Regions from separate parts of the Desulfitibacter alkalitolerans DSM 16504 genome, predicted to be linked through region 1. Evidence: a T-box and tRNA genes for the amino acid it is inferred to sense, from the RefSeq annotation. Region 1 holds a T-box; the other holds one or more tRNA genes.
The links. The T-box of region 1 lies ahead of K364_RS0108415 (valine--tRNA ligase). A T-box ahead of a tRNA ligase gene usually reads a tRNA of that ligase, here a tRNA-Val.
Positions count from the first base shown of each region.

Region 2: it has a tRNA-Val gene. The T-box ahead of K364_RS0108415 (valine--tRNA ligase) is inferred to sense a tRNA for this amino acid. The anticodon was not compared.

Region 1 covers NZ_KK211100.1:533,550-546,162, forward strand. Annotated here, with positions in the region: gene K364_RS0108410 (bifunctional folylpolyglutamate synthase/dihydrofolate synthase) at 1-257, opposite strand, end outside; gene K364_RS0108415 (valine--tRNA ligase) at 274-2,919, opposite strand; T-box leader at 3,009-3,218, opposite strand; gene meaB (methylmalonyl Co-A mutase-associated GTPase MeaB) at 3,227-4,198, opposite strand; gene K364_RS23295 (hypothetical protein) at 4,255-4,662, opposite strand; gene K364_RS0108430 (DMT family transporter) at 4,821-5,720, shown strand; gene K364_RS0108435 (PP2C family protein-serine/threonine phosphatase) at 5,717-6,883, shown strand; gene yihA (ribosome biogenesis GTP-binding protein YihA/YsxC) at 6,886-7,476, opposite strand; gene lon (endopeptidase La) at 7,463-9,832, opposite strand; gene lonB (ATP-dependent protease LonB) at 9,990-11,684, opposite strand; gene K364_RS0108455 (transposase) at 11,742-12,613, opposite strand, start outside.
Region 2 covers NZ_KK211100.1:410,049-422,661, reverse strand. Annotated here, with positions in the region: gene K364_RS0107840 (XRE family transcriptional regulator) at 1-170, shown strand, start outside; gene K364_RS0107835 (DUF4411 family protein) at 137-634, shown strand; gene tatC (twin-arginine translocase subunit TatC) at 947-1,690, shown strand; gene K364_RS0107825 (deoxyguanosinetriphosphate triphosphohydrolase) at 1,677-2,684, shown strand; gene dnaG (DNA primase) at 3,190-4,995, shown strand; gene rpoD (RNA polymerase sigma factor RpoD) at 5,039-6,124, shown strand; tRNA gene K364_RS0107810 (tRNA-Asn) at 6,230-6,304, shown strand; tRNA gene K364_RS0107805 (tRNA-Ile) at 6,312-6,386, shown strand; tRNA gene K364_RS0107800 (tRNA-Glu) at 6,419-6,494, shown strand; tRNA gene K364_RS0107795 (tRNA-Val) at 6,515-6,590, shown strand; gene K364_RS0107790 (tRNA (adenine(22)-N(1))-methyltransferase) at 6,773-7,465, shown strand; gene K364_RS0107785 (Nif3-like dinuclear metal center hexameric protein) at 7,456-8,574, shown strand; gene K364_RS0107780 (zinc ribbon domain-containing protein) at 8,636-9,340, shown strand; gene K364_RS0107775 (ribonuclease HI family protein) at 9,358-9,756, shown strand; gene K364_RS0107770 (sensor histidine kinase) at 9,778-10,908, shown strand; gene K364_RS0107765 (response regulator) at 10,915-11,562, shown strand; gene K364_RS23195 (Flp family type IVb pilin) at 11,683-11,859, shown strand; gene K364_RS0107755 (A24 family peptidase) at 12,003-12,542, shown strand; gene K364_RS0107750 (TadE/TadG family type IV pilus assembly protein) at 12,561-12,613, shown strand, end outside.

The sequences.
Region 1 (12,613 bases):
TTTATTCTAAATCTTTCCCTATATGAGTGGATATGTGGCGAGGTGAACAAGCCCACCTTATATCCACTTTCAGCGAGAACTGCACTTAACATGGAAGCCGTAGACCCTTTACCATTTGTACCACCTATATGGACAACCTTTAAGTTCTTGTGAGGGTCTCCAAGCAGCTCCATGAGTTTTTTAATCCGATCAAGGCCAAAATTCATGCCAAATGTAGTTAAATTCCTCAAATAATCAAGAGCTTCCTGATAATTCATCTAGTATCAAACTCTCCTATCCTCGCTGAAATATTGATAGTCTTTCCTTAAGACCTTGATATTTTGCTGTAAGTTCTTTTTCCTTATCCCTTTCCTTATTTATTACCTCATCTGGAGCCTTGCTCAGGAATTCCCCGTTGCCAAGCTTTTTAGTAACCCTTTCCAAATCCTTGCTGATATTCGCCATTTCCTTTTCCAGGCGTTTTATTTCAACATGTATATCAATTAAGCCTTCCAGGGGTACATATACTTCCACTTCATAGGCAACAACTGCAGCAGCTTTCTGGGGCTTTTCTTCCACATTATCCATTATGTTTATTGGAGCAGCCCCTGCAAGGGTTTCAATGTATGACAGGTTACCCTCAAGGGCAGCCCTGGCCTCAGGAGATTTAATAAGTATCATAGCTTCTGCCTTTTTGCCAGGAGGTACGTTCATCTCATTGCGTATATTTCTAATTCCCCTGATAATTTCCATTAACAGCTGCATTTTTGCAACATCTGACTTGTCATTAACATCTCTAACCTCTGGCCAGTCTGACAGCATAATACTACCATCCTTGCCGGGAAGGTGATTCCAGATTTCTTCTGTAATAAAGGGCATTAAGGGATGGAGCAGCTGTATTGCACCTGATAATGTTTTATTCAAGACCTCCTGGGCAGTCCTTTTGCTCTCAATACTAGCTTTTCCAAATAATCGGGGCTTAACTATTTCTATATACCAATCACATAGCTCATTCCAGATAAACTCATAAATATTCCTGCCGGCTTCCCCTAATTCATATTTTTCCATGGACTCAGTTACCCTATTTACTATTTCCTGATAACGAGTTAAAATCCACTTGTCTGCAAGGGTGTAGTTACTGCTGCCGTTAGTCTGCTTTGGGTCATAGTCTTCCAGGTTCATCAGGGCAAATCTAGAGGCATTCCAGATCTTATTAGCAAAATTTCTTGCCCCGTCTAGTCTTTCAAAATGAAATCTTAAATCATTTCCGGGAGTGTTTCCAGTTATAAGCATAAACCTGAGGGTGTCTGCACCATATTTGTCTATAACCTCTATTGGATCAACACCATTGCCTAGACTTTTACTCATTTTTCTGCCTTGACTGTCCAATACTAGACCATGTATAAAAACATCATCAAAGGGCACTTCCTCCATGAACTCGATTCCCATAAACAGCATCCTGGCCACCCAAAAGAAAATAATGTCTCTTCCAGTAACCAGTACACTTGTGGGATAGAAATGCTTTAAATCCTCAGTGGCTTCAGGCCATCCTAGTGTTGAAAAGGGCCACAAGGCTGAACTAAACCACGTATCCAGCACATCTGGATCCTGGGTTAGGCTTCCACCACAATCACCACAGCTTGCAGGTTCTGTACGGCTGCATATTTCCTTGCCGCACTCATCACAGTACCATACTGGAATTCTATGTCCCCACCACAGCTGCCTAGAGATACACCAGTCACGAATGTTTTCCAGCCATCCAAGATAGATCTTGGTAAACCTCTCTGGCACAAATTTCACCTGGCCAGCTCTGGCAGCTTCCATTGCCGGCTCGGCTAAAGGCTTCATTTTTACAAACCATTGAGGGGATACCAGGGGTTCTATAACAGTATCACAACGATAGCATTGACCTACTGCATGCTCATGCTCTTCAATGTTAATTAGGTACCCTTCTTTAGCCAGGTCTTCAACTATCTGCTTTCTACAATCATATCTATCCATTCCCTTATAGGGGCCTGCTTCCTCAGTCATTAATGCGTCCTTGCCTATGACAACAACATGGGGCAAGTCATGTCTTAAGGCTACTTCAAAGTCATTTGGGTCATGGGCTGGAGTTATTTTCACAGCACCCGAACCAAATGCAGGATCTACATAGGTATCTGCAACAATTGGAATCTCCCTATTCATCAGCGGTAGGATTACATTTTTGCCAATATAAGCACTATAACGTTCATCCTCTGGATGAACTGCTACAGCAGTATCCCCAAGCATTGTTTCAGGTCTAGTTGTTGCAACCACCACATGCCCACTGCCATCGGCAAAGGGATAGGCAATATGATATATCTTTCCCTGTAAATCCTTATGCTCAACCTCAATATCTGAAATTGTAGTCTTGCATTTAGGACACCAATTTACAATATAGTTACCCTTATATATCAAGTCCTTCTCATAAAGGCGTACAAAAACCTCCAGAACTGCCTTTGAGCATCCATCATCCATTGTAAACCTTTCTCTCTGCCAATCACAGGAAGCACCCAACAGCCTTAATTGTCTAGTAATTGTATTTCCATATTCATGCTTCCAATCCCATACCCTTTCCAGGAATCTTTCCCTGCCTAACTGATACTTGTCCAAACCTTCCTTGGAAATATGCTCTTCAACCCTGGCCTGGGTGGCAATACCTGCATGATCAGTTCCAGGGAGCCAGAGAGTATTATAGCCCTGCATTCTTTTAAACCTTATTAGGATGTCCTGCAGTGTATTATTGAGAGCATGGCCCAGGTGTAAAGAGCCTGTGACATTTGGAGGGGGCATTACTATACAGTATGGGTCTTTATCTTTTTGGGGTTCCTGATGAAAATACCCACTTTGCTCCCAATGGGTATACCATTTCTCCTCAACCTGTTTAGGATCATATTTAGTATCTAGTGTTTTTTGCATTAAATCTTCCTCCTATTTTCAAAGCTCTTTTAAGTAATTCTAGTAAACACCAGGTATGTAAAAGGTGCCAAAAAAAGCCTTCATCCTCTTTTAAGGACGAAAGCTTCGCGGTACCACCTTAATTTCATATTAAATGACACTTACCCAGCGATAACGGACTGACCCGAAAATACTTACTGATTTCAGTATTTAGTCTCCAGGGTGACTTCTTTATTACTAGCTTCATGGTCTTTCAGCCAGAGGACCAATTCTCTGTAGAAGCTTAAAAAATAAATACTACTCCCTATCATTGACAAATTTCTACTCTTTATTTATATCTGTTATCATATACAGAATTAAAAAAATTGTCAAGAATATAGTCTACTACCTCATAGGGACCCAAGGATTTACTGTAGAGCTTGTCCAGTAATTGTTCCCATTGGGCATTATTTTTAAGTTCATTGAAAATATGTTCTCTAATTTTTAGGGCCGCCATGTCCTGAACTTCTCTACTCAATCTTAGCTTTTGCTCTTCTAGCCATTTGTCGGTACTAAATAGATGGGCTTTATGTTTTTCTATACTGGTACATAAGCTGTCAATGCCTTGATTTTTAATTGATACAACTGGCATAACAGGAATATCCCACTCATCTTTGTCTTTAAGCTTTTCTTTAAGGTGCAGAAATGCCTCTACTTCTATTTTGACTGTATGTGCACCATCTAAGTCTGACTTGTTTATTACAAAAATATCAGCTATTTCCATAACTCCGGCTTTTAGTACCTGTATAGTATCCCCTGCATTGGGAGTAAGGACTACAAGGGTTGTTTGAGCTACATTCATTATCTCCACTTCAGATTGTCCCACACCAACAGTTTCAACAATTACAATATCCTTGCCAAAGGCATCTAGAAGCCTTACAGCATTTTTTGCACCCTGAGACAGGCCTCCCAAACCACCTCTACTACCCATACTTCTTATGAAAACATCATCATCCAAGAAATGCTCCTGCATTCTAATCCTGTCTCCTAGAAGGGCACCACCAGTAAAGGGGCTTGTTGGATCCACAGCAACAACACCTACAGTTTTCCCCAATTTTCTGTAGTATGCTATCATACAATCCACCATGGAGCTTTTGCCGGCACCGGGAGACCCTGTAACTCCTATAACATGAGCCTTCCCTGTATAGGGAAACAAAGCAGTTAAAATTTCTTCTGCTTCGGGCAGACCGTTTTCAACAGCAGTTATGGCCTTAGCTAGGGCTCTAACGTTACCCTGCAGCAAAGAATCTACTATTTTCATGTGTTCACCACCTATGCTCAATTACTTTATTTATTGTAACATATATTATTTTTTAATTATATTTTTACTGAGTATTTCTTTTTGAGCTTCTCGCTTCTTTTTTCTATAATATTAAGCCTCTTTAGATTAGAACCACAAACTCCAGCCCCTATCCCCAAAAAAGTTTTGGTTAAAAAATCAGTTCCAATTTCTAAGGGCATTACGCCAAAAATTAAATACAATAGAGCAAAAGGTAGTTGATATAATAAAGCTGTACTGGCATACATGGGCAGGTTCTTCCAATCTCCCAAAATATATCCTAAAACACCCAACCCTACTAGTAAAATACTCCACAGGACATTATTCCATGCAGCTAAATGAATGTATCCTTCCTCAAGGGGCAGTTGGAGCAGTAAAATTAAAGTACCGAAAATAATAGTGGCCATCCACATAATAATAAGGCTAAGCTTTATCCTTTTACACAAGGGGATCCCTCCTCTGTTAGTGTGAAAATTATTGGCTGTCAAAATGATTTAATAAATTTTATGCCCATGGAGGATATATAATAATTCTTTTTCTTGACTTTTTAAATAACTATATGAAAAAATTGAACCTAGGTTAACATGTAAAAAGGAGCGTTTAAATGGTAATTACTAGACAGGTAAAAGCAGATTTTCTTTTGTTAGTTGTAGCAGCAATATGGGGTTTGACTTTTGTAGTGGTAAAAAATGCTCTTGATGATATTCAACCATTTACATTTAATGCTTATCGATTTTTGATTGCAGGAATCTTCATGATTATTATATGTATCTTCTACAAAATCAAGTTTGACGGGCCTTTACTAAAAATTGGTACAATAATAGGTTTTTTTCTATTTCTTGGCTATAGCTCTCAAACAATAGGTCTGCAGTATACAACTGCATCTAATTCTGGATTTATTACAGGTCTGGCAGTAGTTTTTGTGCCTCTTTTTGCTACAATATTTACAAAAAAACTGCCGGGTATGTACAGCATAGCTGGAGCGATATTGGCAGCCGCAGGCTTATTCTTTCTTTCTGTGGACAGTACCTTAACCTATAACATTGGAGACATAATAACATTGTTTGGCGCTATTTGTTTTGCAGTCTATATCCTACTCCTGGGAAAATATTCTCCGCAGTTTGATACTATACCGTTGGTAGCCATGCAAATTTTTGTTGTAGCCTTTTTAAGCCTAATATGCTCACTTACACTGGAAACCCCATCAGTAACCATGACCTCAGCAATAATAATAGCCTTGCTTGTTTGTGCAATTCCTGCTACATGTCTGGCATTCATGATACAAACCTGGGCCCAAAAATTTACCACACCCACACGAACCATTATTATTATAACCACTGAGCCTGTTTTTGCTGCTTTATTTGCCTATATGCTTCTGGAAGAGATTTTTACCACCAGACACCTCCTAGGTGCTGTTCTTATGCTCATGGGTATTCTGCTAGTTGAATTTAAAGGGGAGACACAGGAAGTTAATCACAAAGTCCAGGGAGGAGTTGATACATGAAAAAGCTTCCTAAGAAAAATAAAATACTAATAGTTGATGACGATACAATGAATCTAAGTCTATTAGAGGCCTTTTTGACAGCTGCCAATGAGAATTATGAGCTTATCAGCGCAGTTAACGGTTCTCAGGCTTTAGAAAAGGTTTCAAAGCACAGGCCTGATTTAGTCCTATTAGACATAATGATGCCTGAAATAAATGGTTTTGATGTTTGTGCAACAATAAAAAACAATCCAGAAACCAGGTTTTTACCGGTCATACTAATTACAGCATTAAACGATAAGGAGAATAAAATCAAGGGAATAGAAGTAGGCGCAGATGATTTTCTCACCAAGCCTGTGGATAGAATTGAGCTTATTACAAGGGTTAAGTCTCTGCTTCTTACAAAATCACTCTATGATGACCTGGAAAATCATTTTAAGTTGTTAAAGGAAGAGCTTGCCATGGCAAAATATTTACAGGAAAGCCTCCTTCCACAATCTGTTCCAGATATGGCTTCATTAGACATTGCTGTTTTTTATGAGCCCAGCATTGAAATTGGTGGTGATTTTTATTATTTTATGGAAATAGATGAGCATAATCTTGGCATTTTTATGGCAGATATTTCCGGACATGGTGTTTCTGCCGCAATGAAAAGCATGGTGTTAAAGGACAGACTTTTTCAGAATAAACACTTGTGGAACTCACCCAAGGGATTAATTAAATCATTAAACTATGGACTGATGGACTTTTTCTCTCTTACAGATAGTGACAGTTTTATTACAGCCTTATATTTGATTATTGATACTAAAAACTGGAAAATACGAATAGTAAATGGTGGGCACCCTGAACCAATTTTACAGAGTGATTCTGCCAGCCACATCCTTAACAAAACCACCACCCTGCCCATAGGCATCTTCAAAGACATTCATTATGAAGAAGCTGTTGCTTCCTTCCCTGTAGGAGGTAAGCTTAGCATGTTTACAGATGGTTTTTTTGAGATTAACATTGCAAGGGACCAGCAGCTTTCAATTGAAAAACTTTATGCCAAGCTTGAGGAATTAAAGGATTTAAGTGCCAATGATACAATTAATTCCATTATTAAATATATTGAAGCTGTTAGTCAGGAAGCACCAAGTGATGATAGAAACCTTATTGTAATAAAAAGAAAGCAAAAACTCCGTTGAAATCACGGAGTTTTTATATGATCCATTATGACCTTCCATACATCTGCCTTTCCTTCACCATTTGCTGATGAAAAGGGTATAATCTTGAAGTTAGTTGGCAGTAACAGTTTTTTCTTTATATCACTTAAATGTTTTGCCCACTTTCCCCTGGCTATTTTATCAGCTTTTGTGGCAACCAGCAAATAGGATATTCCAGAGCTCTGCAGCCATGAATGCATTTGCACATCAAGGACTGTAGGCTCATGACGAATGTCTATAAGCTGTATAACCAGCCTTAATTCTTCCCTTTTCTTTAAGTACTCCTCTATAAATCCCGCCCACTGTTCTTTAATACCTCCAGATACAGCAGCATATCCATACCCTGGAAGGTCAACCATATTAAGTTCACCATTTACATCAAAGAAATTAATGGTACGGGTTTTGCCAGGTTTTCCGCTGGTCTTTACAAGTCCCTTCCTGTTCACCAGAGTATTAATAAGGGATGACTTACCTACATTAGATCTTCCTACAAATGCAACCTCCGGTTTTTCACCTAAAGGATACTGTTCCTTTTTTACAGCACTTCCTATATAACTAGCACTATTTACCTTCATTTTCTCCCTCTTTAGCTGCTTTTTCTGTTGATGCTTCTAATAGAGCAAGGGATAGGACTTCGTCCATATGTCCCACCAAGTGAAAATCCATCCTTCTCTTAACTGATTGAGGTACATCCTCAAGATTTTTTTCATTTTCTTTAGGAAGAACCACTTTTCGAATTCCTGCTCTATGGGCAGCTATAACCTTCTCTTTTATTCCTCCCACAGGGAGTACCCTACCTCTAAGGGTTATTTCCCCTGTCATTGCCAAATCCTTTAGCACAGGCTTGTTTGATAATGTAGATGCCATTGCAGTTGCAATTGTAATACCTGCTGAAGGCCCATCCTTGGGAATTGCACCTTCAGGAACATGAATATGAATATCTTGACTTTCAAACTGCGTAGGATCAAGACCCAGCTTCTCAGCTCTAGACTTAATATAGCTAAAGGCAGCGTATGCTGATTCTTTCATAACATCCCCTAATTTACCAGTTAGCATTAAATTACCCTTTCCTTTATACAGGGTAGTTTCAACAAATAAAACATCTCCCCCTGTTTCTGTCCATGCTAAACCAGTAGATACTCCTACTTCACTTTCCTTTTCGGCTATCCCATATCTGTACCGTGGAACCCCAAGATACTTTTCAACATTTTGAGCAGTTACCTTAACACTTTCCTCTTTTTTGGCAACAATATCTCTGGCAGTTTTGCGGCATATGGTGGCAATTTCTCTTTCTAAATTCCTTACACCTGCTTCTCTTGTATACTCTCTAATGACTCTACGCAGACCATTTTCGGATATGTCCAACTGCTGTTCAGTTAAACCATGCTCTTTTAACTGCTTTGGCAGCAGGTAAATACTTGCTATTTTATGTTTTTCTTCTTCAGTATAGCCTGAAATGTAAATAATTTCCATTCTGTCCAATAAAGGTCTAGGTATATTATACTGAACATTGGCCGTTGTAATAAACATTACCTTGGATAGATCATAGGCAGCCTCTATGTAATGATCACTAAAAGTACTATTCTGTTCAGGATCTAATACTTCTAAAAGTGCAGCAGATGGATCTCCTCTAAAATCCATGCTCATCTTATCAATTTCATCCAATAAGAATACAGGATTCTTTGTACCTGCCTGCTTCATACCCTGGACTATTCTGCCTGGCATGGCTCCTACATAGGTTCTCCTATGCCCCCTTATTTCAGCTTCGTCCCTTACACCCCCCAAGGACATTCTTACAAAGTTTCTCTGTAAGGCCCTGGCAATAGACTTTGCTAATGATGTCTTTCCAACCCCAGGTGGACCAACAAAGCATATTATAGGTCCCTTCATCTTTTTGGCAAGCTGTCTAATAGCAAGATATTCAATAATACGATCCTTGACCTTTTCAAGTCCATAATGGTCTTCATCAAGTATTGCCTGAGCCCTGTTAATATCAAGTCTGTCCTTGGTTTGTTTATGCCATGGAATTGACAGCATCCAGTCAAGATAGTTTCTTACAACTGTCGCCTCTGCAACCATTGGAGGCATTTTTTCCAAACGGTCTAATTCCTTTAATGCCTTTTCCTTGGCTTCTTTTGGCATGCGTGCCTTTTCTATCTTCTCTTTTAGCTCTTCTGTTTCGGCTTTTAAATCATCCTTTTCCCCAAGTTCTTTTTGAATAGCTTTCATTTGTTCCCTTAAATAATACTCTTTTTGGGTTTTTTCCATTTGTTTTCTTACACGCATGTTGATTTTTCGTTCAAGTTCAAGGATTTCCATCTCTTTGGTAATAATTTCACACAAAAACTCTAGTCGGTCAGTAATAACAAGTTTTTCTAATACCAGCTGCTTGTCATTGGGTTTTAGGGTTAAATGAGCTGCTACTACATCTGCTAGCCTATTAGGCTCATCCACAGTAACAACTGATACTACAGCTTCGGGTGGTATTTTTTTGCTGACCTTTACATAGTTCTCAAACTTGTCCACCAAGGTTCTCATTAAGGCTTCAACCTCAGGGTTTATAGTAGTTTCCTCAGGATATTCTTCTGCATCAACCTGCAGATAATCTTCATTTTCTATGAAATTAATTATTCTTGCTCTTGCTTTTCCTTCAACTAGCACTCTAATTGTACCACCAGGCAGCTTCAACAACTGTTTTATTTCAGCAATAGTCCCGGTATGATAAATATCTTCAACTGCAGGTTCATCAGTCTGGGCATCCTTTTGCATTACCAATAAGATTTCTCTATCTGTCAGCATTGCCTCATCAATTGCACTGATTGACTTTTCCCTGCCAACATCTAAATGGATAACCATATATGGAAATACTAAGACCCCTCTTAATGGAAGTAATGGAATGCCTTTTCTTACATTAGATGCTTTAATTTTCATATGAACACCTCCTGGTGACTTCAAGTAAATAAATGGTCAAAATATATAACAGTTAGATTTAAATACCCAGGGAAAACAATCCTAGTGTTATTCTACATGATATTAATATTTCCTGCAAAGGTTTCCTTTGTTGGATTAATAATGCATAAAGCTTAAATTACATTTGGGAGGCTGACAGCACCTCTACCTTTGGTGCGGCGTCATGGGATTTTTGTAGATTTGCCTGTGGAATAGCTATTTCTAATACTTCCTCAAGGGTTTCTACAGGTCTCACCTCTATGTCATCTAGAAGGCTAAACATCTCCTGCCAATTATCCTTTGGTATAATTACTGTTTGAGCCCCTCCATGACGAGCAGCCTCTACTTTAGCTACAATTCCACCCACAGGCTTAACAAAGCCTCTTATTGATACTTCTCCAGTCATGGCAACCTTATTATCTACCGGAAGGTCCTTTATAGCTGAATATACTGCCGTAGCTATTGTTACTCCGGCAGATGGACCATCTATGGGTACACCTCCAGGAAAGTTTACATGAATATTATAATTATAGGGATCTACATCAAGATTTTTTCTAAGTACTGTTAAAACATTTTCAACAGAGTCTTTAGCCATACTTTTTCTACGGAGCTTCTTACCATCAATGGAACCCATTTCTTCTTCTTCCACTACACCTGTAACTATGACCTTACCCTGTCCCTTTTCTGCTTGTAAAACACTTACCTCTAGCTCCAACAGCATTCCAACACTAGGCCCGCAAACAGCAAGACCGTTAACAAGTCCAACCTGGGGCTTGGGGTGCACTTTCTTATCTGGTCTTGGCGAATATTGTCCACTATTTACAACCCATTCTACATCTGAGCAGAAAATTTTCTTGCGTCCTTCACCAAGAGCCAAGCCAGCAGCTATTTGTATTATGTTTACAGCATCACGACCATTAGTAGCGTATCGGGCAACTACCCTAATTGCATTTTGTTCTATCTCAAAACCTATTTTTTTGGCTGCATTACCGGCTATTTTCTCTATTTCATTGCTTAATAAAGGCCTAAAAAAAACTTCCATACATCTTGACCTTATTGCCGGTGGAATTTCATTTGGCAGTCTAGTGGTGGCTCCAACCATGCGAAAATCTGCCGGCAGACCATTTTGGAATATATCATGGATATGGCTAGGTATGTTATTGTCTTCAGAGCTATAATAAGCACTTTCTAAAATGACCCTTCTATCCTCCAGTACCTTAAGAAGCTTATTTATTTGAATAGAATGTAATTCCCCTATTTCATCTATAAAGAGCATTCCACCGTGGGCCTTGGTAACTGCACCCTGCTTGGGTTGAGGAATTCCCGCCATGCCCATGGCGCCGGCGCCCTGGTATATTGGGTCGTGAACTGACCCTATTAGAGGGTCTGCTATTCCCCGCTCATCAAATCTTGCAGTAGCCCCGTCAATCTCTATAAATTTTGCGTCACTATTAAAAGGCGAATCCGCAGATTTTTTTGCCTCCTCCAGCACCAGTCTTGCCGCGGCAGTTTTTCCTACACCGGGTGGCCCGTAGATAATCACATGCTGGGGATTAGGTCCGCATAAGGCTGCTTTTAAAGCCTTAAGTCCCTCTTCCTGGCCAATAATTTCAGTAAAACAGGTAGGCCTGGTTTTTTCTGAAAGTGGGAGACTTAGGGATACCCTACGCATTTTTTGGAGTTTTTCCAGCTCCTTTTTTGATTCTCTTTCTACAGCAATTTTATTACCCTGTTGATTCTTCAAGAGATTCCAGAAATAGAGCCCTATAACAATGGCAAAAAATATTTGTACAAAACCCAGTATACTTCCCAATCCTGTTCCATATGGATACATGGCTGCAAAACAACTCCTTTTCCCAATAAAACTTTTATCTTCCCTTATTTACAGTAGTTATGCACTTCCAGGATAATAATCCCAGTTCCATAACCTTAGTGATAAAAATTTTGGCCAAAATTTATCAATAATCCTTGCAAAGCGCTCGGTTGCTATGTCAAAATAGACTTGGATCAGCTGATTGTGACAGTGGATCCGACAACCGGCGTTGAAAAAGTACCTTACCACTTCGCAGAGGGATGGGGCTTGTTCGACGCCTTCTTTATTGCATTCCCAAGTAGCAAAACAAAGAAGAGTTTGCGCCGTAAACAATAGTTCCACATGTGCGAAGTGAGCTGGTTCCGATTGAGCATAACATGAAGTTAATCCTAGGTTCTGCTTAGCTGTACGATAAAAAACTTCAATTTTCCATCGTTTAGTATAGGCCTTAGCTGCTTCTTCTGGTGCATCTGCTCGATTGCTTAGCAGGAGATACGTACCTTTAAAGGTTGCCACCTGGTATTCTTCTTCTGGAAGAACCACAAGTTTCCCAACCACCTGTTCCCCATAAGTGGCCCCAATTGCAGCAACGAGTAAAAATCGTTGTCTGGTAATAGGTTTTCCTTTGCGGGTCAGTGTCTCATAAGGCACTTTGATGTAAATATCGGGAATACTAAGAACTGAGTTTTTGCCAATAACCCTAATTTTAGGATAAATCTCTTGCAGTAATTGTTTAGCATTAAGTTTGACAAAGCGCTCCTTACCTAGAACAGGGTCATAGATTTTCCTAAATAATACTGTGTTGCGTTTAGCCTTGGTAACCCAATCAAAATTGTTATCCATAAGCCAAGTTAAAAACTTCTTGCATAAAAACCAGCGGTCCATGGCAACCCATAGTCTAGCGTTGTTAAATTGACGTAGCTCTTTTAACATCTCTATAGCAAGATTGA
Region 2 (12,613 bases), 120 kb from region 1:
TACTCCGTAATAATGGAGCGGCTTATACTAACCTTGTTCTTTCTGCTTATTACAATGAAGCAATTAGCTCTCGTGATCTTTCTAATTTTCTTGGAGGAATCAAACTAGAGCATATTCCAGCTATTGAGCAAGCTTTATTGACAAGTGTAGAAAGGGGCGAAGAATTCTGATTTTTTGTATAGATACAAGTGCCCTACTACATGCGTGGAGAAGAGATTATCCTCCTGATATTTTTAATTCTTTGTGGACTCATTTGATTGACTTAGCTCAGAATGAGCGACTCTTTGCACCTGATGAAGTATTACTTGAGCTAGAAAGAGGAGGAGATGAGCTTTATCAATGGGCTTTAGAATTAGATTTTATGTTCCTAGAGCCTAGTGAGGAAATGCAGCAAGTAGTTTCAGAAATTGTTGAAACGTACCCTTCATTTATACCCGATGAGAGTAGTGATGGCATATGGGCTGACCCTTATGTGATAGCTTTAGCAAAGGTGAATAGTGCTGTTGTGGTTACTGGAGAAAAGGCAGTTGGACTTGGTGCTAAAAGGCCTAAGATTCCTAATATATGCCAATATCTGCAAATTGAGTGTATAGATTTTTTGCAACTTGTTCGTTTGGAAGGTTGGAAATTTTAATACAATCTGGATGTTTTGGCTAGTATAATTTTATTGTGCTAGCCTATTTTATAAGTTTGGAGGGGAAAAAATCTGGCAAAATGGAATATGGCCCCATACTCGTTGCCGTAGAAAACATAATTTTGCCTGAAGATAGCGGTCGGCTAAAACGCAGCGTCTTACTTCATAGCTGATATATAACGTCTAAGTTCGTTATTCACCAGACTAAGGCTTCCCTCTGCGTTCTAAAAGACTTGGCGCAAGCCAAGTTTTGTTTTATACTATCATAAAGAATAACTATTCAAAAGGTTACACTGCCAAGGGGGCAAATTCATGTCAGACACATCAATGACCTTAATAGACCATTTAGAAGAATTACGAAAAGTAATTATCAGAATTGTGATAGCAGTATTAGTTGGCACTGTGGTAAGCTTTGCCCTGTTCGAAGATGTTTTATTTATAATAATCAATGCTCCCATAGCTGGGAAAGATATTCAATTAGCACAGCTTGCCGTAACAGAGGTTTTTATTACAAGATTAAAAATAAGTCTCCTGTCTGGATTTATAATTACTATACCTTTTACTGCATGGCAGATATGGAGCTTTATTCTGCCAGCATTATATGCCCATGAAAGAAAATATGTTTATATGATAGCCCCCATGTCTGCCATATTATTTGCAGCAGGGGTTGTTTTTGGGTATTATGTAGTACTGCCCCTTGCACTACTTTTCTTTATTGGGCAGGGTGCTGACCTGTTACCCATGCTGTCATTTGCTAGATATGTTGCTTTTGTTTTAGGATTTCTGCTGCCATTTGGGTTAGTATTTCAGCTGCCCCTGGCAGTGGTGTTTCTAGTTAAAATTGGTGCTGCAGACTATAAGTTTTTTAAAGCCAAAAGAAAGTACGCTATATTTATTATATTTATAATTTCCGCAGTTTTAACCCCTGCAGATGTAGTTTCCCAGCTGCTTATGGCAGGTCCTGTAATACTGCTTTATGAAATTAGTATTTTGATTGCCTGGCTAATAAGAAAAAAAGTTAAAGAAGAGGATGAGGAGACAGATGTCATCTCTTAGAGAGCTTTTTGAAAAAAGAGAAGAGGATTGGCTTTCCCCTTATGCTGTTAAATCAAAATCTACACTGGGGAGAATAGTTCAGGAAAAACCATGTGATGTGCGTACAGCATTTCAAAGAGACAGGGATAGAGTTATTCACTCAAAGGCATTTAGAAGGCTTAAGCACAAAACACAGGTTTTCATATCACCGGAAGGAGATCATTTTCGCACAAGGCTAACCCATACTTTAGAGGTAAGTCAGATAGCAAGGACTGCAGCAAGGGCCTTAAGGCTTAATGAAGATTTAGCAGAAGCTATCTCTTTAAGCCATGATTTAGGCCACACTCCCTTTGGCCATGCAGGTGAAACGGCCCTTAACCAGGTGCACCCCGGGGGATTTAAGCATAACATCCAAAGCTTAAGAGTAGTTGATAAACTGGAGTTAGGTACTGGATTGAATTTAACCTGGGAAGTAAGAGACGGCATAGTAAATCATACTGGAGATGTAACCCCTAGTTCACTGGAGGGACAGATTGTAAAAATAGCTGACAGAATAGCATATATTAACCATGATATTGATGATGCCATTAGGGGAAGAGTGATGTCACTAGAAAGCCTGCCAAAGGAATGCCTTAAGGTTCTTGGTTTTAAGCATAGTGAAAGAATTAATAAAATGGTTAGAGATATGATTGATGCAAGCTGGGATAAACCTTATATAACAATGAGCAAGGAAGTATCTGCTGCAATGGATGAATTGCGACAATTTTTGTTTAGAAATGTTTATATAGGTTCTCTGGCCAAAACTGAAGAAAAAAAAGCCATGAGATTGGTGCAGGAGATTTACCATTACTATTGCAATCATCCACAGGAAATATCCAATGAATATAAAGCACATAATGATGCTGAAACAAATGAGGATATTCTGGTTATAGATTATATAGCTGGTATGACAGATAGATATGCTATAGCCATCTATCAAAAGCTTTTTGTGCCATCAGGTTTTTCTATTATTTAGTAATATTATAGATGTATATTCTAGATTAATTATGTTAATAATACTACCAAGAAGCAAGCATCCTGTTAGGTATCTAGTCAATGCCTAAATAGTCTGACCGACGAAGAGATGCTTGCTTCTTTTTATGTTCATTTTTCTATACAATATACAATACAAAAAAAGCCTCCCAAAGCCCTGGGAGGTTAATAAAAAACAAAAGGGAAAATAATAAGATATGAAGGGATATTACTCTCTTCAACTATTAGTATAGCATATGATATATACTCATACACTAGGAAAGTATTGGCTTGCATGATGGATTAACAGTCAGCATATAGGGATAATATTTTACAAATTTTTATTTTTTATCTAATTTTGCTACATATATTACTTTTATTGCTTTTAAATAGAAGGAAAACAGCTATATATATAGAATATGTATAACCATTGCTCAGCAAATCCTATAGGAGGACTTAATGGTTTTATGACGAAATAATATATAAACTCATTAATCAGGTGATTTAAGGTGAAAAATTTTATTCCTGAGGAAAAGGTTCAGGAAATTTTAGAAAGGGTTTCCATAGAGCAAATTGTATCCAGATATGTATCATTAAAGCAGCAAGGACAAAATTATATTGGTCTATGCCCCTTTCATAGTGAAAAAACACCATCCTTTTCAGTTAACCCTTCCAAAGGCCTTTTTTATTGCTTTGGCTGTGGTGCTGGAGGCAATGTCTTCACCTTTCTTATGAAAGCAGAGAATTATACTTTTGTTGAAGCTGCAGAATTTTTAGCATCACAAGCAGGAATTTTGCTAACAGATAACAAATTAATCAAGAAGGTAGATAAGGAAAAAAATTTTTTAATAGAAATAAACTCTCTAGCACAAAAATATTATCATTATATGCTTATGGAGAGCTCAAAAGGCAAAAAAGCCCTTGAATATTTAAAAAACCGTGGCATTTCATCTGACATCATTATGGAGTTTGGCATAGGCTACTCATTAGATGATTGGGATTCATTAATAAGTTTTATGAAAAAAAGGAATGTGCCACCATCTGAATTAGAGAAGGTAGGTTTGATAAGTCCAAGTACCGGGAATAATTCAGGATATTATGACCGTTTTAGAGGTAGGATTATTTTCCCTATATATAACCTCAATGGCTTGATTATAGGCTTTGGGGGTCGCATAATAGATGATACAATAAAGGCTCCAAAATATCTTAATAGTCCTGAGACAAAAATATTTCAAAAAAGCAAGCTTCTTTATGGCATGAACATTGCGAGAGATGAAGTAAGAAGAAAAGACCTGGTTATATTGGTAGAAGGATACATGGATGTTATTGCAGCCCATCAAAAGGGAATAAAAAATACAGTAGCATCATTAGGTACTGCATTTACAGCAGAACAAGCAAGAATGCTAAAAAGGTATACTGATAATGTAGTAATTGCCTATGATGCTGATGAAGCTGGCCAAGAGGCAGCTTTAAGAGGACTATCTGTCCTGCACGAAAATGGCTGCAAGGTTAAAATCCTTACTTTACCTGATAAAAGTGATCCAGATGATTATATAAGAAAACATGGCCCTGAAAGATTTGTTCATTGTATAAAAAACGATGCAGTCCATTTACTTGAATATAAGTTAAGAATTGCCGCACAAAAAAACAACCTAGACACTATAGAAGGTAAGAAAAAGGTACTTGATTTTATCATTAGAGATCTCACAGAGATTGACAGTCTTGTAGAAAGAGAATACTATATAAGGTTAATTTCCAGCAAACTAGGTGTTACTGAACAAGTAATAGCTGCAGAGATTGGAAAATACTCCAAAAGTCTGCAAAATATTGGTGCCAATAGGGATAAAAAGGCAACACTAAGGAATAATAGCAAAGAAAAGTATCTATTGGGGAACAGTATACAATACAGGGTGGAAAGATTTATTGTAAGGTATATAATGGAAAATCCCCAAAAGATAGATTGGTTTCAGGAAGTTGTGGGTTTACACTTATTTCAGATTTCCAAGTTTAGATTAATAATAAGAAGTTTGATAAAATATATTGAAACTAATAAGGTTAGTGATGGGTTTAATTTTAAAGCTTTTATACTTACACTACCTGAGGAATTGCAGAGTTTCTTACCAGAAATACTCAACACTAGTGAAGACACTTATTCAATAAATGATTGTGTTTATATAATAAAGAACAACTGGTATAAAACCCAAATAGAAAGCCTTAAAAAAGAGATTTCAGCAGCAGAGGAATGTGAGCAAAGGGAAGTTGTAGACTCATTGGTGTTAAATTTAATTGAGCTCCAACGAGAATGGAAAAAATAAAGTCATAAGCTCAAGCATGATGACCCTAATGGAAGGGGGGACAATGGTGAAAGAAGATGATAAGAAAACAGAAAATATAAAGCAGCTCATAGAAATAGGGAAAAAACGTGGAATATTAACCTACAAAGAAATAATGGATACTTTACAAGGTATAGAATTAAGCCCAGATCAAATAGATGAAATATATGAGCATTTAGCTAGTATGGGAATTGAGGTTATACCTGAAAGTGGTCAGTTAGAAGCGGAAGACGACAAGGAAGATCTTGAAATAGATATAGATTTGTCTATTCCAGAGGGAATAGGAATAGATGATCCTGTACGAATGTATTTAAAGGAAATAGGGAGAGTTCCTTTGCTGTCGGCAGATGAAGAAATAGAGCTAGCAATAAGAATAGAGCAGGGAGACATTGAAGCAAAACGCAAGTTGGCTGAAGCAAACCTTCGATTGGTTGTCAGTATAGCCAAACGTTATGTTGGAAGAGGCATGTTGTTCCTTGATTTAATACAGGAGGGAAATTTAGGATTAATTAAGGCTGTTGAGAAATTTGACTATCGCAAAGGATTCAAGTTTAGCACCTATGCTACGTGGTGGATTCGTCAGGCAATAACCAGGTCAATTGCTGATCAGGCCAGAACAATCAGAATTCCTGTGCATATGGTTGAAACCATTAATAAACTGATTAGGGTATCCAGGCAGCTGCTGCAAGAGTTAGGAAGAGAGCCAAGCCCAGAAGAGATAGCAGTAGAAATGGATATTCCAGAGGAAAGGGTTAGAGAGATAATAAAAATTGCTCAAGAACCAGTTTCTTTGGAAACTCCCATTGGTGAAGAAGAGGATAGTCATTTGGGTGATTTTATTGAGGATCAGGATGCACTGGCACCTGCAGAAGCAGCCTCTTTTACCCTGCTTAGAGAGCAATTAGAGGATGTATTAGACACATTAACACCTAGAGAAGAAAAGGTATTAAGGCTTCGCTTTGGCTTGGATGATGGCAGAACTAGAACATTAGAAGAGGTAGGGCAAGAATTTGGAGTTACTAGAGAAAGAATTAGGCAAATAGAAGCTAAAGCATTACGAAAGCTTCGCCATCCAAGTAGAAGTAAAAAGCTTAAGGATTATCTAGAGTAATATAGAGTAGTAATATAGAGTAGTAATATAGAGTAGTAACAAAAATTACTATTGACAACGTATTTGGAATGTTTTATACTATACTTTGTCAGTATTGAGGGGCGTTCCTCGGTAGCTCAATGGTAGAGCACTCGGCTGTTAACCGAGTGGTTGCTGGTTCGAGCCCAGCCCGGGGAGCCATTTTATTGGGCCCATAGCTCAGCGGTAGAGCCACCGGCTCATAACCGGTCGGTCCCTGGTTCGATCCCAGGTGGGCCCACCAATAATAGGTAAATAATGCAAATTAATTAATTCGGCCCGTTGGTCAAGGGGTCTAAGACACCGGCCTTTCACGCCGGTAACAGGGGTTCGAATCCCCTACGGGTCACCAATTTAAACATCTAAAAAAATGGGTGATTAGCTCAGTTGGGAGAGCGCCTGCCTTACAAGCAGGATGTCGGCGGTTCAAGCCCGTCATCGCCCACCATATTGAAATTAAACCTTGCAATGCAAGGTTTTTTGCTTTCTAATTAACCATTAATTGTATATTTTTTCATATAATTAGATATTATTAAAGAAGAGAATTGTTTTTGTAAAAAAACCAAGGAATTCTGAAAGTTTTGGTGAATTTAAATAGAATACCAATTTTGTATAAATGGGAGGCAAAATATGTTAAACAATAGGCTTGCCACAATTGCAAAATATATAACACCCAATTCTCATGTTGTAGACGTTGGAACAGACCATGCTTTACTGCCAATATTCTTGATTCAAAATAGTTTATCCTGGCAAGTAATAGGTGTTGAATTAAATCGTGGTCCATATCTAAAGGCCAAGAATAATGTTGCCACACTTGGGCTGGATAAGTACATAGATCTACGATTGGGTGATGGTTTAGAGCCTGTGTTAAATGATAAGGTTGATATTGTAGTCATAGCCGGTATGGGAGGCAAGACTATTATTGAAATCTTAAAAAGAGGAGCAAGCCTACTGAAAAATGTCAATAGAGTAATTTTGCAGCCCATGAATGGGTGTGAATTAGTAAGGAACTATTTACACTATACTAAAGGCTTAACAATAGCTGATGAGGACCTTGTTATGGAAAATGACAGGCTTTATGAAATTATTATTGCTGAGCCTGGTGTTTCTCAGGATTTTGATGATATACTCATTGAAATTGGCCCAATATTATATAGAAAAAAACATCCCCTATTTCCCATGCTTTTAGAAGGAAAAATTCAACGATATAGAGAAATAGCTAATAACCTTGATAAGAGTAATAAGATAACAGCCAAGGATAGAATGAAGTACTATAATGCAAAGGCAAAAATGTTAGAAAAGGTGTTGGTATCGTGTCTGTAAAGGTTGCCACTATTGTCCAGACAATTGAAAAGATAGCCCCAAAAAAACTAGCCTATGACTGGGATAACGTTGGTCTTTTAGTGGGGAATCCCAAAGGAGAAACAGATAAAATATTGGTTTCCCTTGATGTCAACGAACAGGTAGTGGATGAGGCTATTGAGCTTAGAGCAGGAATGATTATTTCCCATCACCCATTAATATTCAAACCTATAAAGAATATACTTTGGGACAATCCCATGGGGGCAGTTTTAAAGAAACTCATACAAAATGAGATCAGCGTCTATGCTGCCCACACCAATCTAGACTTGTGTAGGGGTGGAGTTAATCAAGCGCTCTTTGAAAAGCTGGGTTTAGGGCATGGAGAAATTTTAAAGGTAGAGAGTATTGAAAAGCTTTTTAAATTTGTAGTTTTTGTGCCAATGTCCCATGTGGAACAGGTTAAACTATCCATGGGCAATGCCGGTGCAGGGTGGATAGGGAATTATTCACATTGCTCCTTTGGAACAACTGGAATAGGATCTTTTAAGCCACTTGAGGGCAGCAGTCCATATGTAGGCAGGACTGGAGAAATAGAGGAAGTGGAGGAAATGCGCCTGGAGACTATTGTTCCTGAAAAACTGCTGAATAAAGTGCTAAAAGCAGTAATAAAGGCACATCCCTACGAAGAGGTAGCATATGATCTTTATCCACTTGCCAATTCTGGTGAGGAATACGGCCTGGGTTTAATTGGAATTTATACTAATCCTCTTTCAAAAAATGAATTTTTAAAGATGTTAAAGGAGTGCTTACAAGCCCCAGTATTAAAGATAGCCGGTTCACTTCCGGAAAAGATTGAAAAAGTTGGAGTATGTGGCGGTTCTGGTGGCACTATAATAAACAATGCTGCCATTAAAGGTGCTCAGGTATTTGTAACTGGAGATGTAAGCTATCATCAGGCACAGGAGGCGGAAAATCTGGGTGTTTGTGTTATTGATGCAGGTCATGGTATCACTGAAAGGTTGATAGTACCCATTTTTGCTTCCAATCTGGATAATGAGCTTCAGAACCAAAAAGCCAATGTGGAAGTTATTGTGTCAAAAGTAAATAATGAACCATGGACTTATATATAGGATAGGGGTTTTCCCTATCCTTTTAGTTATTTATTATCCTATGGAGGTGCTTTTAGTGAATATGAAAAAACTTTACGAATATCAAAACCTACGAGGTGAATATTTTAAACTAAAAGAAAAGGTTAACTCTACTGCCAAAAAAGAAGAACTGCTTGAGTGGAAAGGAAGGATCGAACAAATTAATAGAGAAAAAGAAGAACTGAAAGGTTTAATGGATGAAAAGAATAAGCTTGTAAAAAAAATAAATGCTTTAATAAAAGATATTGAAGCAAAGGAAAAGGACTTGGAAAAACAGCTTTATGAGGGAAATGTTCTAAATCCAAAGGAACTGTTATCAATGCAAAAAAAGCTGGATGAGCTAGGTGGTCATAAAAAACATACGGAAGAGACATATCTTAGGGAAAATGAAGAGTTTTCTTCAATACAAAGGGAATTAGAGGACAAAAAGCAAGAGCTGATGAAAGAATATAGACCTTATCAAGATGAGATCAATAAATACAAGCAAAGCAAGGAGATAGATAAGGTTAATCTTAATGAATTAGCTAAACAAATAAAGGAAATGGAAAAAGAAATAGATAATAGTCTGTTGGAAATCTATTTAAAACATGCAAAAAAGCTTGGCAACAATGTGCTGGCCCTTGTAAAAGGGGGTAAATGTGGGGGCTGCAACATTGATATCTCTAAGGTTGATTTGGGGGAAGTCAAGACTGGAAATAAGTTGGTGATTTGTGAAAACTGTGGTAGAATATTAGTTATTAATTTGTGATGTGTTGGGGTGGAATAATGGAAATAAAAATCTATACAGATGGTGCATCCAGGGGTAACCCTGGTAAAGCAGCAGTTGGTGTGATAATTTATGATTTAGATGGTCAAATTTTAAAGAAAGATAACGAATATATTGGTGTAACTACAAATAATGTTGCAGAGTATAAGGCTGTAATTAGGGGGTTGGAGTTAGCAGTAGGTCTAGGGGCTTCCGGGGTAAAGCTATATGCTGATAGTCAGCTCCTTGTAAAACAGCTTTCAGGAGAATATAGAGTAAAAAATGAAGGCTTAAAACCCCTATACGAGAATGTAAAAGCATTAACCAGGAACTTTAAAAATTTTGCAGCAATTCACATTCCCAGAGAACAGAACAAGGAAGCAGATAAACTAGCCAATATGGCACTTGACAGTCAGTAGTAGATTTCGGGAGTGAGGCTAATGATTGAGTCTGGAATAATAGATAAGATTCTCAAGGATGTTATTTCAAGGATAGAAACAGGCAAGAACCAGCTTTATGAAATAGCTGAAGAAGCTAGACAGGAGTGCGTTAGGGCAGAGGCGGCCATGCTCAAAATAAAAAATGACACCCTTGAAATTGTTGAACAAGTTGACTGGTGGGAAAAAAAAGAAAAAAAGGCCAGATTAAGGCTTGCCGAGGTTAGTAAGAACTTTCATAAGTTCGGAGAAAGTGATATAAGGTCTGCTTATGAAACAGCCAAGGACATACAGGTGCAGCTGGCCTTGCTAAGAGAAAAAGAAGAACATTTCAAACTAAAAAGATTCGAGCTTGAGCAGCAGTATAAAAGAATGAAGCAAACAGTTGAGAAGGCCGAGTCCCTTGTTTCCCAGGTTGGGGTGGCAATGAAGTTTCTAAGCTCCAACTTAAAATCCATCCAGGAGGAAATTGGTAAGATTCAAGACTGGCAGGAATTAGGACTTGCTGTTATTAAGGCTCAAGAGGAAGAAAGAAGACGGGTAGCAAGGGGAATCCATGATGGTCCCGCCCAGTCCCTGGCAAATATAGTGCTGCGGATAGAGTTTTGTGAAAAGATTTTGGAGAAGAGGCCGGAGGTTCTTCCAGAAGAACTGTCACAATTAAAAAGCTTTGCTCGAAAGACCCTTGAAGAAATTCGTAAAATACTCTTTGACTTAAGGCCCATGGATCTAGATGATCTTGGATTAATATCTGCACTAAAACGTTTCCTCATGGACTTCCAGGATAAGAATGGTATTCAAGTTGATTTTCAGTTTTCTGGAAATGAGCAGATTTATGCACCAGAAATAGAAGTGGCAATCTTTAGAATTATTCAGGAATGTATAAATAATGTTAAGAAACATTCAAAGGCATCCATGGTAAGAGTTAATATGGAAAGGGCTCCCCTTAAAATTAATGCAGTAATATCAGATGACGGTGTTGGTTTCAATGTTGAAGAAGGTCTGCAATCAAATAGATTTGGATTAAAGGGAATGAGAGAATGGGCTAGACTCCTTGGAGGGGATGTAAAAATAGTTTCCTCGCCAAATAGTGGAACTAGGATTTCAGCTGTTATTCCGTTGAAGGAGAGGTGATATTCATTGAAAACTATAAAGGTTTTGCTGGTTGATGATCATCCATTAATAACTGAAGGCTTGGAGAAAATTCTTTCCTTTGATGATGCAATACAGGTTGTAGGGAAGGCAAATGACGGAGACCAGGCTATTGAAATTGCTAAAGATGTTAAACCAGATGTGGTTGTAATGGATATTAACATGCCAGGAATAGATGGCATAGAGGCATGTATGAGGATTCGGGACATGCTTCCAGGCACAGAAGTAATAGCCCTTACTGTATGTGAGGAAGAGGATAGAATTTTACAAATCCTCAAAGCGGGTGCCAAGGGTTATTTTTTGAAGGATGTGGAAACTGAAAGATTAATAGATGCCATTAAAAATGTACAAAAGGGTCAATCCTTCATACATCCCCAGATAGCTGCCAAGGTCCTAAATAGCTACACAACCCTGGCAAGCAGGCAGAACAGAGATTTTAAAGGCAACGAATTAACTGATAGAGAACTAGAACTGGTCAAGCTTATGGCCAAAGGCTTGAGCAACAAGGAAATTGCATCAGCCCTGTATATTAGTGAAAAAACTGTCAAAAATCATATAACAAATATACTTCGAAAGCTTGATTTAAGAGACAGGGTCCAAGTGGCAATCTGGGCCATAAAGGAAAAGCTAATATAGGACTATAGTCTTTAATTTTAGGACTTACATTTACAGGAAAATGGGTACCTTGCCGGATACTCATTTTTTTGATTCCCATGTAGAATATGGTTAAGAAAATTTTAAGGAGGTATATATATAATGTTAAATCTAGTGAAGAAGTTCTGGAAGGAAGAAGATGGACAGGGTCTAACTGAGTATGGCTTGATTTTAGGGCTAATTGCAGTAGTGGTTGTAGGTCTTTTGGCTACCATGGGTACACAGATTAGAGATGTCTTCCAAGCAATAGTTGATCAATTACCTGCCGGAGGAAGCTAAATTAATAGTTAGCTATTCTAAAAAAGTATTTTTTTTAATTAAACCGACTATAATCCCCCACCCAACAAAACCCCCTACTAAAGTAGGGTTTCTTTTTAAGAAACTATTTTGGACACAAACGGCCCTAAGAAAGGAAGGTTATTATGGAAGCCCCATATATAACAAATATAACAAATGCAATACTTATAATTGTTCTTAGCCTTTGCCTGATAACAGACATAAGACAGAGGAAAATCTACAACTTAATAACCTTCCCGGCCCTGGTAATAGGGTTAGTCTTAAACAGCACCCTATACGGTGTAGAAGGGTTAGTGGACTCACTTAAGGGTATTGGCATAGTTCTGGCAGTACTGATACTGCCCTTTATCATGGGGGGGATAGGTGCAGGGGATGTTAAGCTTCTTATGACTGTAGGTGCTTTAATGGGATTTACCTTCGCCTTTGAGGCCCTGCTGGCAACCTTTTTAACAGGGGGTGTAATAGCTGTAGCCCTTATTATCAAAAGGGGCATGTGGAGAGAGGTCCTTGGCAGATTAACAGCCAACCTGTATTTGTTCATAGCAGAACCTGTTTTTAGGAGACAGGTGAATGAAAATAACACATTTCAAGGGCAGGAGAAATATGCATTTCCCTATGGGATTGCCATCTTTGTTGGAGCTATCCTTGTACTACTATTTCGGTAAAGTGTCAGGTGATGAAAGATGAAGTGGATCAGAAACAAAAGGGGACAGGCCCTGGTTGAATTAGCCTTAGT